3 regions of the Halobacillus sp. A1-3 genome follow, and region 1 is predicted to be linked to each of the others. Evidence: a T-box and tRNA genes for the amino acid it is inferred to sense, from the RefSeq annotation. Region 1 holds a T-box; the other regions hold tRNA genes.
What was found. A T-box is a leader RNA that pairs with one kind of tRNA and senses whether it is charged. The one in region 1 lies ahead of argS (arginine--tRNA ligase), so its partner is inferred to be a tRNA-Arg.
Positions count from the first base shown of each region.

Region 2: it has a tRNA-Arg gene. The T-box ahead of argS (arginine--tRNA ligase) is inferred to sense a tRNA for this amino acid. The anticodon was not compared.
Region 3: it has a tRNA-Arg gene. The T-box ahead of argS (arginine--tRNA ligase) is inferred to sense a tRNA for this amino acid. The anticodon was not compared.

Region 1 covers NZ_JBPCEO010000003.1:239,950-243,735, reverse strand. Annotated here, with positions in the region: gene ACRYKC_RS06650 (hypothetical protein) at 1-118, shown strand, start outside; gene ACRYKC_RS06645 (thioredoxin family protein) at 433-762, opposite strand; T-box leader at 955-1,164, shown strand; gene argS (arginine--tRNA ligase) at 1,256-2,938, shown strand; gene ACRYKC_RS06635 (MDR family MFS transporter) at 3,037-3,786, shown strand, end outside.
Region 2 covers NZ_JBPCEO010000005.1:128,163-131,948, forward strand. Annotated here, with positions in the region: gene whiA (DNA-binding protein WhiA) at 19-975, shown strand; gene ACRYKC_RS10620 (HPr family phosphocarrier protein) at 1,112-1,366, shown strand; gene clpP (ATP-dependent Clp endopeptidase proteolytic subunit ClpP) at 1,470-2,084, opposite strand; tRNA gene ACRYKC_RS10630 (tRNA-Arg) at 2,303-2,378, shown strand; gene ACRYKC_RS10635 (PucR family transcriptional regulator) at 2,683-3,786, opposite strand, start outside.
Region 3 covers NZ_JBPCEO010000001.1:552,148-555,933, forward strand. Annotated here, with positions in the region: gene ACRYKC_RS02590 (NUDIX hydrolase) at 1-273, shown strand, start outside; gene ACRYKC_RS02595 (deoxynucleoside kinase) at 319-1,002, opposite strand; gene ACRYKC_RS02600 (deoxynucleoside kinase) at 999-1,640, opposite strand; tRNA gene ACRYKC_RS02605 (tRNA-Arg) at 1,886-1,958, shown strand; gene ACRYKC_RS02610 (hypothetical protein) at 2,395-2,628, shown strand; gene ACRYKC_RS02615 (DUF6241 domain-containing protein) at 2,740-2,880, shown strand; gene ACRYKC_RS02620 (ATP-binding cassette domain-containing protein) at 3,293-3,786, opposite strand, start outside.

The DNA.
Region 1 (3,786 bases):
GCGGACTAAAAATGTTGAGAATACAGCATTGTCATTGGTTTCCTTACAAGTAGAAGGCAGTTTCTCATTAGGAGGATTTCGAAAACTTCCTATGGTAAGGGGCGCTGGAGAAGAATGAGACTCCCGAGGGAGAAGGAGCGAGGAGTGATCCCACAGGGCGCAGCCCGAGGAAGCACGCCCGTTTCCCCGCAGGAAAGTGTTCAAATGCGGAATCGCCCCGGTAGACCAGGCTCGCATAATTAAAAGGAATGGGCTTGTTCATTCCGTTGATGTTCTGCTTATGACGCGATTGTCTGGGCGATGCAGCTGGACGAATCCTTCCCCAACGCCCCTACACCCCCACAAATTTCTCGAAATCAGCTCTTCCAGAATCCTGCTAATTAGTTGAATAAAAAAGCCATGCTGATCATAATTGACCAGCACGGCTTATCGTCACCCTTCATTAATGAAGTGATTGTACTTCGCTAATTGATGATTCAATTCTCCGATTGGAACAAATCTCGCTTTACGGTAAAGCTCTTTCCCTTCTGAAAAGAGCAAAACAGCGGGCACTGTCATAACCGAGTACTCTCCTGCGACCCCTGGAACTTCATGAGCATCAATATGTCTGGATGAAATGTTCGGGTAATCCTCTAATAGTTCTTCTATTTGTGGGAGAAGAGCGTGGCAGACAGAGCAGTTTGGTTGAGAAATATAGAGAATAGATAAGGTTTCATGATTAACAAAAGATTGTGCCTCTTCTATGGAGTGAACGGATTTCATTAAGATCACCTCTCTATTAGAATGTTCTTATTGTAGCAATGAAATTCTCTTTCATCCTCCTATTTGCTTATATATAGGAAGAAACGGCTATTAAAAAGCTTAACGCTGCTATTTTCCCTCTTCATTTCCTATTTATTCCTCAAAGTGACTTGCAAATCCCTTTGCCTTCCGCTATAATCTTCTCAAATATTCTTAAATTCTAAGAAAAAGAGAGTAGCTAATGTGGAACGGACAGCGAGTCAGGGAAGGTGGAAGCCTGATGCGAATCCCCATAGTGAACCGGACTTTTGAGAAGCCATCCTGAACTTTAAGTAGGTATGGCCGGGGACCGTCCTCGTTACTAAAAATCAAGTGGCTTTTAGCTAAAAGAGTGGTACCGCGAGCGTAAACCTCGTCTCTTACAAAGAGACGGGGTTTTTTGTTTTTTCTGCTAGAGCAGTCGCTGGATACCCGTTTGAATTCCACACCCCAATGAATGAATAGGAGGAGTACTATGGAAAAACATATCTTTGCTTTGCAATTATCTCATTTATTAGGAGAAACCTTTACTCGCGAATGGATCTATGAACAAATAGAAACACCGAAACAAGCCCATTTAGGTGATCTAGCCTTCCCGTGCTTTCCGTTAGCAAGAACATTACGTAAAAGCCCCTCTGATATTGCGGCTGAACTTGCCCCCAAGATCAAACACGATGTCTTCGCCGATGCTAAATCAAACGGAGGGTACTTGAACATATTTCTGAATCAGTCTTTTGTTACGGATCATACGCTCAAGCAAGTTCTGACAGACCCTTCTCTCTACGGTCATCATGATTTCGGTGATGGTAAAACCGTTGTACTCGACATGTCTGCTCCTAATATAGCCAAACCTTTTTCAATGGGACACTTACGCTCAACAGTCATCGGAAATGCCATAGCCAATATAGCTGAGAAATGTGGTTATAAGACTGTCAAAATTAATTACATCGGGGATTACGGTACCCAGTTCGGAAAACTATTGGCAGCCTACAATAAATGGGGAGATGAAGAGAAGATTAAAGCCAACCCCCTCAAAGAACTGACGAAGATTTACGTGAAATTCCATGAAGCAGCAAGCGAGGACCCTTCACTTATAGAAGAAGGAAGAGATTGGTTTAAAAAACTCGAACAGCAGCATTCTGAAGCACTCCAACTATGGAAGTGGTTTAAGGAAGTTTCATTGGAGGAGTTTAACAAAATATATGAACTGCTCGGCATCTCTTTCGATCTAACACGAGGGGAAGCCTACTATAACGATAAAATGGAACCTACTATTGATTTACTGAAGGAAAAAGGATTATTAGAAGAATCAGAAGGTGCGCAAGTAGTACCCCTAGACGAAGAAAACATTCCTCCATGCCTCATTCGTAAAAGTAATGGAACGACGATCTATGCGACTCGTGACCTCACAGCAGCCATCGATCGTTTCCAATCTTATCATTTCGACGAAGCCTTATACGTTGTGGGTCACGAGCAAACCCTGCACTTTCAGCAAGTAAAGGTTGTGTTAGAAAAAATGGGATTTTCATGGGCGAAAGAAGTGAAGCACATCCCATTTGGCATGATGTTGAAGGATGGGAAGAAAATGTCTACCCGCCAAGGGAAAACCATATTACTTGAGGAGGTTCTAAAAGAAGCTATCCAAAAAGCCTCTATCAATATAGAAGAAAAGAATCCTTCTCTTAAAAATAAGTCAGAAGTCGCCAAGCAAGTTGGTGTGGGAGCAGTTATCTTTCATGACTTAAAACACGACCGACACAATGACGTTGAATTTTCACTTGAAGATATGCTCACCTTTGAAGGAAACACAGCCCCTTACTTACAATACGCTTATGTACGTGCCAGCTCTCTACTTACAAAAGGGAAGTTCGATTATGAAGTAACTTCCACAGAGCTTGGTGATTCATTGACTTGGCCGTTAGTAAAACTGATTCGAGAGTATCCCTATGTGGTTAAAGATTCTTACGCAAAATATGATCCATCAAAAATCGCTAAATATCTTCTCGACCTAGCCAAAGCATTCAATAAGTATTATGCAGAATCTAAGATATTGGAGAGTGATAATCTGAATGCAAAATTAACATTGGTCTATGCATTTACAATTGTATTGAAAGACGGATTGGCCCTTCTGGGTATGGAAACTCCAGAAAAAATGTAGAAATTAAGTCTTAAAAGGAGTTTTCTTATTACTACTCCTCTCCTTTTCCTTCCTTTATAATGATCTTTGTGACTACACTAAAGATTGGAGGGTCTGACATGGATGATACAACGAATAAGAGCACTTATGAATTTTTGGCTGATGATCCTGATTTTAATGTTAAACCTATTATGATCTCTCTTATCATTGGTGCCTTTTTTGCCATATTAAATGAAACGCTTTTAAATATTGCTTTAACGACCTTAATGGAACAATTCAATATTACAGCTCCCATCGTTCAATGGATGGTAACTGGATTCATGCTTGTGATGGGAATCCTTATTCCTGTATCAGCCTTACTTCTGCAAACCTTTACAACAAGGCAAATGTTCATAGGAACGATGACCGTATTTACTTTAGGAACGACCATCTGCGCTCTTGCGCCAAACTTCGGCGTCTTATTGACCGGAAGATTACTACAGGCAGTCGGCACTGGCCTGTTGATCCCTATTATTTTTAATACGTTTTTATTGATCTTTCCTCCAGAACGTCGTGGTGCTGTGATGGGCGTTGTAGGAATGGTGATCATGTTTGCTCCTGCTATCGGTCCGACACTTTCAGGAATTATTGTAGAGCACCTCGGCTGGCGCTATTTATTCATAACAGTCATTCCGTTTGCTCTATTTTCCATTGCATTTGGATGGAAATACTTAAAGAATGTTGGAGAAGTGACGAAGCCAAAGGTCGATGTCATTTCAATTTTACTTTCTACAGTAGGATTCGGAGGTATCGTTCTTGGATTTAGTTTTGCCGGAGAAGGAGAAGCCGGATTTCTTCAGCCTCACGTCTATTCATTGATCTCGGCGGGA
Region 2 (3,786 bases), on a different contig from region 1:
CAGAGGGGGTGGACATCTATGTCATTTGCATCGGAGATTAAAAAAGAGCTGACAAACGTAGAAGCTGAAACGTGCTGCTTGGAGTCAGAGCTTGCTGCACTAGTAAGGATGAATGGCACGTTTTCTTTATCCAATCGAGAATATGTACTTGATGTACAAACAGAAAATGCAGCCATTGCAAGAAGAATCTATACGTTAATTAAAAAATTATATCCGTATCCTGTTGAGCTCCTCGTTCGTAAAAAGATGAGGTTGAAGAAGAATAACGTCTATATTGTTAGAATGAAAGAGAAGGCGGATAAAGTATTAAATGATCTGGAAATACTGAATGGCCCTCTCTCCATTAACCCGGATATTCCAGAGAAATTCCTTCAGGATACATGCTGTAAACGAGCTTACTTGAGAGGGGCTTTCCTAGCCGGAGGTTCCGTAAACAATCCTGAGACATCTTCATACCACCTGGAGATCTATTCTTCTGATGAGGAACACAACGAGGCGTTGTGTAAGCTTATGAATCAATTCGGTCTTCATGCCCGGACGTTGAGTCGTAAGAAAGGATTTATTACTTATTTGAAAGAAGCGGATAAAATTACCGAACTGATCAGTAATATCGGGGCTCATCAAGCTCTTTTTAAATTCGAAGACGTCCGGATAGTGAGGGATATGCGTAACTCAGTTAACCGCTTAGTCAATTGTGAAACGGCGAATTTAAATAAGACGATCGGTGCTGCTTTTAGACAAGTTGAAAACATCAAGTTTATCGAAAGAACAGTCGGTCTTGAAGCACTGCCGGATAAGCTTCAGGAAATTGCGACACTGAGGCTGCAATATCAGGAAGTGTCTCTAAAAGAACTTGGAGAATATGTCTCTGGATCCCCTATTAGTAAATCGGGCATTAACCATCGTCTTCGAAAAATAGATGAGTTTGCTGAAAAAGTTCGACGTGGAGAAGTTACAGAAAACTCAAGAAATTAATGTTTTTCATTAGCTATTCATGCTATAATGGATTACAATTATTAACGCTTTCTATAAGACGGAAGCGTTTTTATTCCGTATGCTATGAATGCGCTTTCCAAAGATTATGTTGGGGAAACAGAGAGGAGAATGATAGGTGATCGAACGGTCCATTACAGTAGAACTTGAAACTGGATTACAAGCAAGACCTGCCGCACAGTTCGTACAACAAGCCAACCGCTTCAGTTCAGATATTTTTATTGAAAAAGATGAAAAAAGAGTTAACGCTAAAAGTATTATGGGGTTGATGAGCCTGGCTGTTGGTACAGGTGAGGAAATTACATTGATTGCTGATGGCTCGGATGAAGAGACAGCTTTAGAAGAACTGTCTGATTTTGTAAAAGAGTCGTAAATTTTTATCGTTATTTGTGAAAATATGAACGTAAACTTTACGGGAACGTTCCCATAATATAAGAAAATCCGCTGTGAAAACACAGCGGATTTTTACGAACTTATTATTCATCAGTTTTTTTATCCATAACTTTGTCAATCAACCCGTATTCTACAGCTTCATGTGCAGACATGAAGTTGTCACGGTCCGTATCGCGCTCAATGATTTCTAAAGGTTGACCTGTACGTTCTGCAAGGATTTTGTTTAGTTTCTCACGCATCTTAATGATTCGTTTTGCGTGGATTTCAATGTCAGAAGCTTGACCTTGAGTACCGCCAAGTGGTTGGTGAATCATCACTTCACTGTTTGGTAGTGCATAACGTTTACCAGGTTCACCAGCATTAAGCAGGAAAGCACCCATTGATGCAGCCATTCCTGTGCAAATTGTTGATACATTCGGTTTAATGAACTGCATTGTATCGAAGATTGCCATACCAGCTGTGATTGAACCACCTGGAGAGTTGATGTACAAGGAAATGTCTTTATCCGGGTCATCTGCAGCCAAGAATAGAAGCTGAGCGACAACAGAGTTAGCGATATTGTCATCGATCGGACTTCCGAGCATAATAATCCGGTCTTTAAGTAAGCGGGAGTATATGTCGTATGCACGTTCTCCGCGGTTTGTTTGTTCAATAACTGTAGGGACTAAATTCATTGTGGTTTCCTCCTTATCATCAATTAATTATGATGGAATATATTCATCATACAATTAAGGTCAGAAAAGGTCAAACAAAACGATTAACCTATTTCTGCAAGTTTTCTTCTACCATCATTCCCTAAAACTATTTGTATAAACGTATGTAATAAGAATTTTATGGAATAGAAATGAGAAGATCAACAAAAACTATTGCGTTTTTAACGTGAAATTACTATAATATTATTTGCATGTCGTTTCTTGCGCCTGTAGCTCAGTTGGATAGAGCGGTAGATTCCGGTTCTACGTCTGTCGGGGGTTCGAATCCTCTCAGGCGCGCTAAAAGTAAATAAACGTTGGTTGACCGTAGAGACACGAAATAGTTAAAGCGTCCCCGTTGTTAGTACGGTTGTCCGTGTAAAACCTACCACCGTTTATGAGGCCTCTCGATATCTTGACGTATTAGTTAAAATATCGAGAGGTTTTTTTGTGAGCAAAATTTGACGTAAGTGTATTGTTTTTCGAAGTTATCTTTAAAAAGAATGTGTTAAAAGCGAGTCCAGGCGAGAATATTAGGAGTTGAGGATAGATGAGCAAAGGATTTACGCTCCTCATTCTCTATTCCCATAACGAATACCACAAGTCAATACTGGTCGATCTTATAAGCTGCGATGCCTAATTGTATCTTAAGCCGATCATCTGCTGAACGTAAGTTGAGTCCGCTTTTCTCCTCAATTTTATTCAGTCGGTATTTTAATGTGTGGCGGTGGACGAAAAGATTCTGGGCTGTTGTTTGCATGTTCAAGTTATGTTTGAAATAAGTTTCCAATGTATGAAGTAGGTCGATCCCTTTCTCGCTTGCTTTCAGTAAATCTCCTATTTGTTCATCATAAAACTGGTGCAAGTTGACCCCGACCTCTTTCATTTGCAACAAAAAATGAAAGGTTCCAAGGTCGTCAAAGTGGATGATTTCTTTACTATCAAGTAATAGATGCGAAAGGTCGACGGCATATTTTGCTTCCATAGCACTCTGGCTTAAGTCATTAATATGGTTATACATCTTCCCTGCGCCGATTAACATCCTACGGTGCGGGTGTTTTTGTTTCCAAGTTTCCAAAAGGGTAGCAGCTGCAGATAGTACATCTTCTTTGGCTTTTCTATCCATTCCTGTCTTTACTTCCAAAAGAATGATGATATTATCGAGTCTATTCCTCACTATAATCTGCCTGTTCTGCTTTTGAAAAAGATTGATGATATGGCTCTGGACAGCATGGACGGTTTTACTGAGGTGCTCACTATCACTATAATCTGTCAGTTTGATGTGGAGGACCGCTTGATCTAATGATAGGTCATAGCCTAACTTTTCTCCCCGTTCTAATGCAATCGCTGAGCTTTTGAAGCTTTGGTTGATGATTTCTTCTAAAAATTCCTCGCGTAATCTGATTTGCGAATGTTCTACTGCTTCTTTCTGTAAAAACTCGATGGCATAGACAGTAGCTGCATGCTCAATAGCATTCAAGTCAATTTCTGACCACTTTTCCAGTTCCTTTACAGCGATGATACACCCATAATAGGTTTCGCTTGCAATAATAGGTTGGAATAGCACCTTGTAACCCTCGATATCTTCCTGTTGAGGGCGATTGGTCCTTTTAGAATAATGAGTATGCTTCAACAGTCGTTCTTTTTTAATATCTACACTTTCATACCCTTGAGGTGAATAGGTAATTTCATCATATTCATTCATTAC
Region 3 (3,786 bases), on a different contig from region 1:
GTCTACGAGGAGTCTGGTTTAACTGTAGATAATCTTAAGTTACTGAACGTTTATTCTGGAAAAGATCAATTTATAAGAGCAGAAAACGGTGATGAATTTTACGTGGTGACAACAGCTTATTATACTCGATCTTTTTCAGGCGATATGAACGTAGACCCAGATGAATCACTCCAATTCCAGTTTATTTCTACAGATAAACTCCCTGATCAAATGATTGGAAGTCATAGGGCGATGCTAAAAGAATATATGCAAAGTAAAAACCGTAAAAATTAAAAAAATCCTGCAGAAACCAATGTTCTGCAGGATTTTTTTAATAAATTAAGTTAGTAGATGGCTGGAGCGCCACTTACGAGATTGCTGGATAAAGTGGCCGATTTTTTCTAAAATCGGCTCGATGCTTTCTTCGTCGTTCAGCACGTCATAGTCTGCAATATTCAATCGAAGGACTGGACATGAATTGAAATTATCAATCCAGTTTTCATAGCGATTAAACATCTCTTCCCAATACTCAATTGGGGTTTCTTGTTCCATAGGACGGCCGCGTTCTTTAATGCGGCTGACGATATCATCAAAAGAACCTTCTAAGTAGATAAGCAAGTCAGGATGCGGGAAATAAGGCGTCATAACCATCGCATCAAACAAGTTACGATACGTTTCGTAATCCGTTTCAGACATCGTTCCTTTTTCATAATGCATACGGGCAAAGATGCCTGTATCTTCATAGATAGAACGGTCCTGGATAAATCCTCCACCGTATTCAAAGATTTTCTTTTGTTCTTTAAATCGTTCTGCTAAAAAATATATTTGTAAATGGAAGCTCCAACGCTCGAAGTCTTGATAAAACTTATCTAAGTACGGGTTGGTATCCACTTTCTCTAAAGAAGTACGGAAATTCAGTGCCTGCGCCAGGGCATTCGTCATAGTCGATTTACCGACTCCGACTGTTCCTGCAATCGTGATCACACTGTCATGGGGAATTCCGAAGCGTTCACGTGCGTTCATTTGATAACTTCTCCTTTATTTAAATGTTGCTCGACTTGATCAACAATATAATTCAAATCTTCTTGATGTTTAACAAAATCCAAATGATCCCCGTTCAAGCGTATAATAGGAACCTCAGGATGTGTCGCTTCAAAATGATTCATAAAGTCCTCATAGTCTTGAGATAATTGTTCCAAATAGGAGGGCTGAATATTAGCCTCAACATCGCGATTTCTCATCCGAATACGTTCAAGTAAGGTATCTAGGCTTGCATGTAGATAAACGATGATGTTTGGTCGGGGCATATCGTTTGTCATTATATCAAAAATCTGAGAGTACTTATTGAACTGATCTTCTCTTAACGTTCGACGTGCGAAGATCATGTTTTTGGAAATGTGATAATCGGCAACAACAGGCTTTTCTAACTTCAAATACTTACGCTCGATATCTTCCAGTTGTTTGTAACGATTACACAAGAAGAACATTTCCGTCTGGAAACTCCATTCTTCAATATTATCGTAAAACTTGCCTAAAAACGGGTTCTCCTCAACGATTTCCTTCAGCAAATGAAAATCAAACTGGGAGGCGAGCTTTTTAGACAGAGACGTTTTCCCTACCCCAATGGGCCCTTCAACAGCGATGAAAGGTATTTGTCCCATCTCTTCTCCTCCTTAAAGACTCAAGTAAACGTGCACCTTTGATTAAAGTTTATAAAAATATAATTCATTTATGATGTCAGTGGGTGCTGTTAATAACAATAAAACACAAAGTTCGATACGTTTAGACAGACAAATAACATTTTATCATATACAAAGAGAGTAAGTAACATAAATAGGTTAATTTAGGAGAGAAATTGCTTTTCAACACGCGTGTTGTTTTGTATAATATTCTACGTACGCTTTTAGCCCCCGTAGCTCAGGGGATAGAGCATCGGTTTCCTAAACCGTGTGTCGCAGGTTCGAATCCTGCCGGGGGCGTTAACAGATATAGTGTCGAAGAGTGGGAGCCTAAAACTCTCACTCTTTTTTTACTTCAGAAGATCATAAATTATACATATTCATACGTCCTCTTTCGTTTTCTTGTGATTTTCACAGAATTACTGAAGAGGATTTTTTATTTTTCACTGAAAAGAAGATACTTTTACCAAAGAAATGAAGCTTGACCCTAGTTTAATGAACTTTTAACGAAAAATGTCAATTTTTTTGTGAAATTATAAACTATCTATGAATTCATCTCGTCTAAACAGAAATACCTGAATCTTTCGTAGGGTATAAATAGCGTACACGATTGATGGGGGATGAACAACAAACGGAATCAGAAAAAGAGAGTTAAAAATACAATGTCTACAAAAATATTAGAGAATAACAGCTAAAATCGAAAGGAATGGTAAGTTTGATTTTATTTAAATGGTTGATGCTAGTAATCGGAGGTTCTGTTTTTTTACTTGGTGGAATTTTTTTATTCCTAATATTTTCGGATATTAATAAACAACAGCAGGAAGCACAAGAACAGGAAAAAGCACAAAAGCAATTTGAAGAGAAAGTTGAAGCAGCCTCTCTTGACGAGGAGAACCTTCCGACGGAATCCTTGTTCCAAGATATGCTTCACCAAATGTCGCACCAAAAGGTGAAATCAGATAAAAAATGAGCTGGGCATTTACAGTTAACAGTGGATGGGGTAGCTGAAATGCAAGCTGTATTAAATGAAATTGAAGGAACACCAAAAGAATACGAACATCTTAATTTCTACCAGTAGGTATTGAAAGAATGGGGGAACTTTGAAAACGCGGTTGAAGTTCATAATACCATTTGGGAATGGAAAGGCGGAAATGTAGGAAAAGCAACTAGGCTTATAAGTACTGCAGAAGAGCAGCAATATATCGAAACTCATTTTGAATAACTGTCCGTAAGCCCGTATCTCATAGCGATATGCCGCCTGTTTCTCAAAGATTTGCTTAATGTATCGCTTGTATTGCCGGGCGATCTACACCCAGCGTCTGCAGTTTGGACACTGTTGTCCGTGCTTTTGCCGCTTCATTATGGTTTCACAATGATGGCACTTCACCATCCCAGTCCTTTTGGTTAAATAAGCGGTACGACTTAAAAAAGCCTCTCTGCTTGCTCTCATATATCTAATAGAGATGATAATTACCAGCGCTATCCCTGCTAACGAGATGAACATGGCCATACAACCACTCCTTTATCTACGTTTTATAGAGATACGAATAGATAAAAGAACTAGTTTCAATAAAATGGTAATTAAAATACTTACATCTTAAGAAAAGAGGCATATCGCAGGCCGATATGCCTCTTTATTCATTTACGACCCGCCCTTTATGCATATAGATGATACGATCCCCCAGGTTTTTAGCTTCGTGCTCATCATGGGTTACCATAACGATCGGAATCTTCCACATCTCATGCAGCCGTTTTAATTCCTGGTGACATTCTTCTCTTGTTTTTGTATCTAAAGAAGAGAATGGTTCATCCAGAAGCAAAAGGTCGGGCTCAGTGGCTAAAGCACGCACTAAAGCTACACGTTGTTTTTCTCCGCCTGAAATTTGTCGAGGGTATTTATTCAAGAGGTGTTCAATACCTACCACACGTGTCAGCTGTTTTGTTAATTCCTTATCAGTAGCTCCGTATTCAATGTTCCTCTTTACATTCATATGTGGAAAGAGTGCATAGTCTTGAAACAGGTATCCAATCTGACGCTTCTGCACGGGAACAGGCTTTACATTCGCGGTATAAATGATCCTGTCTTTCAACTGTATTCGCCCTTGATCAGGATTGGTAAGCCCGGCGA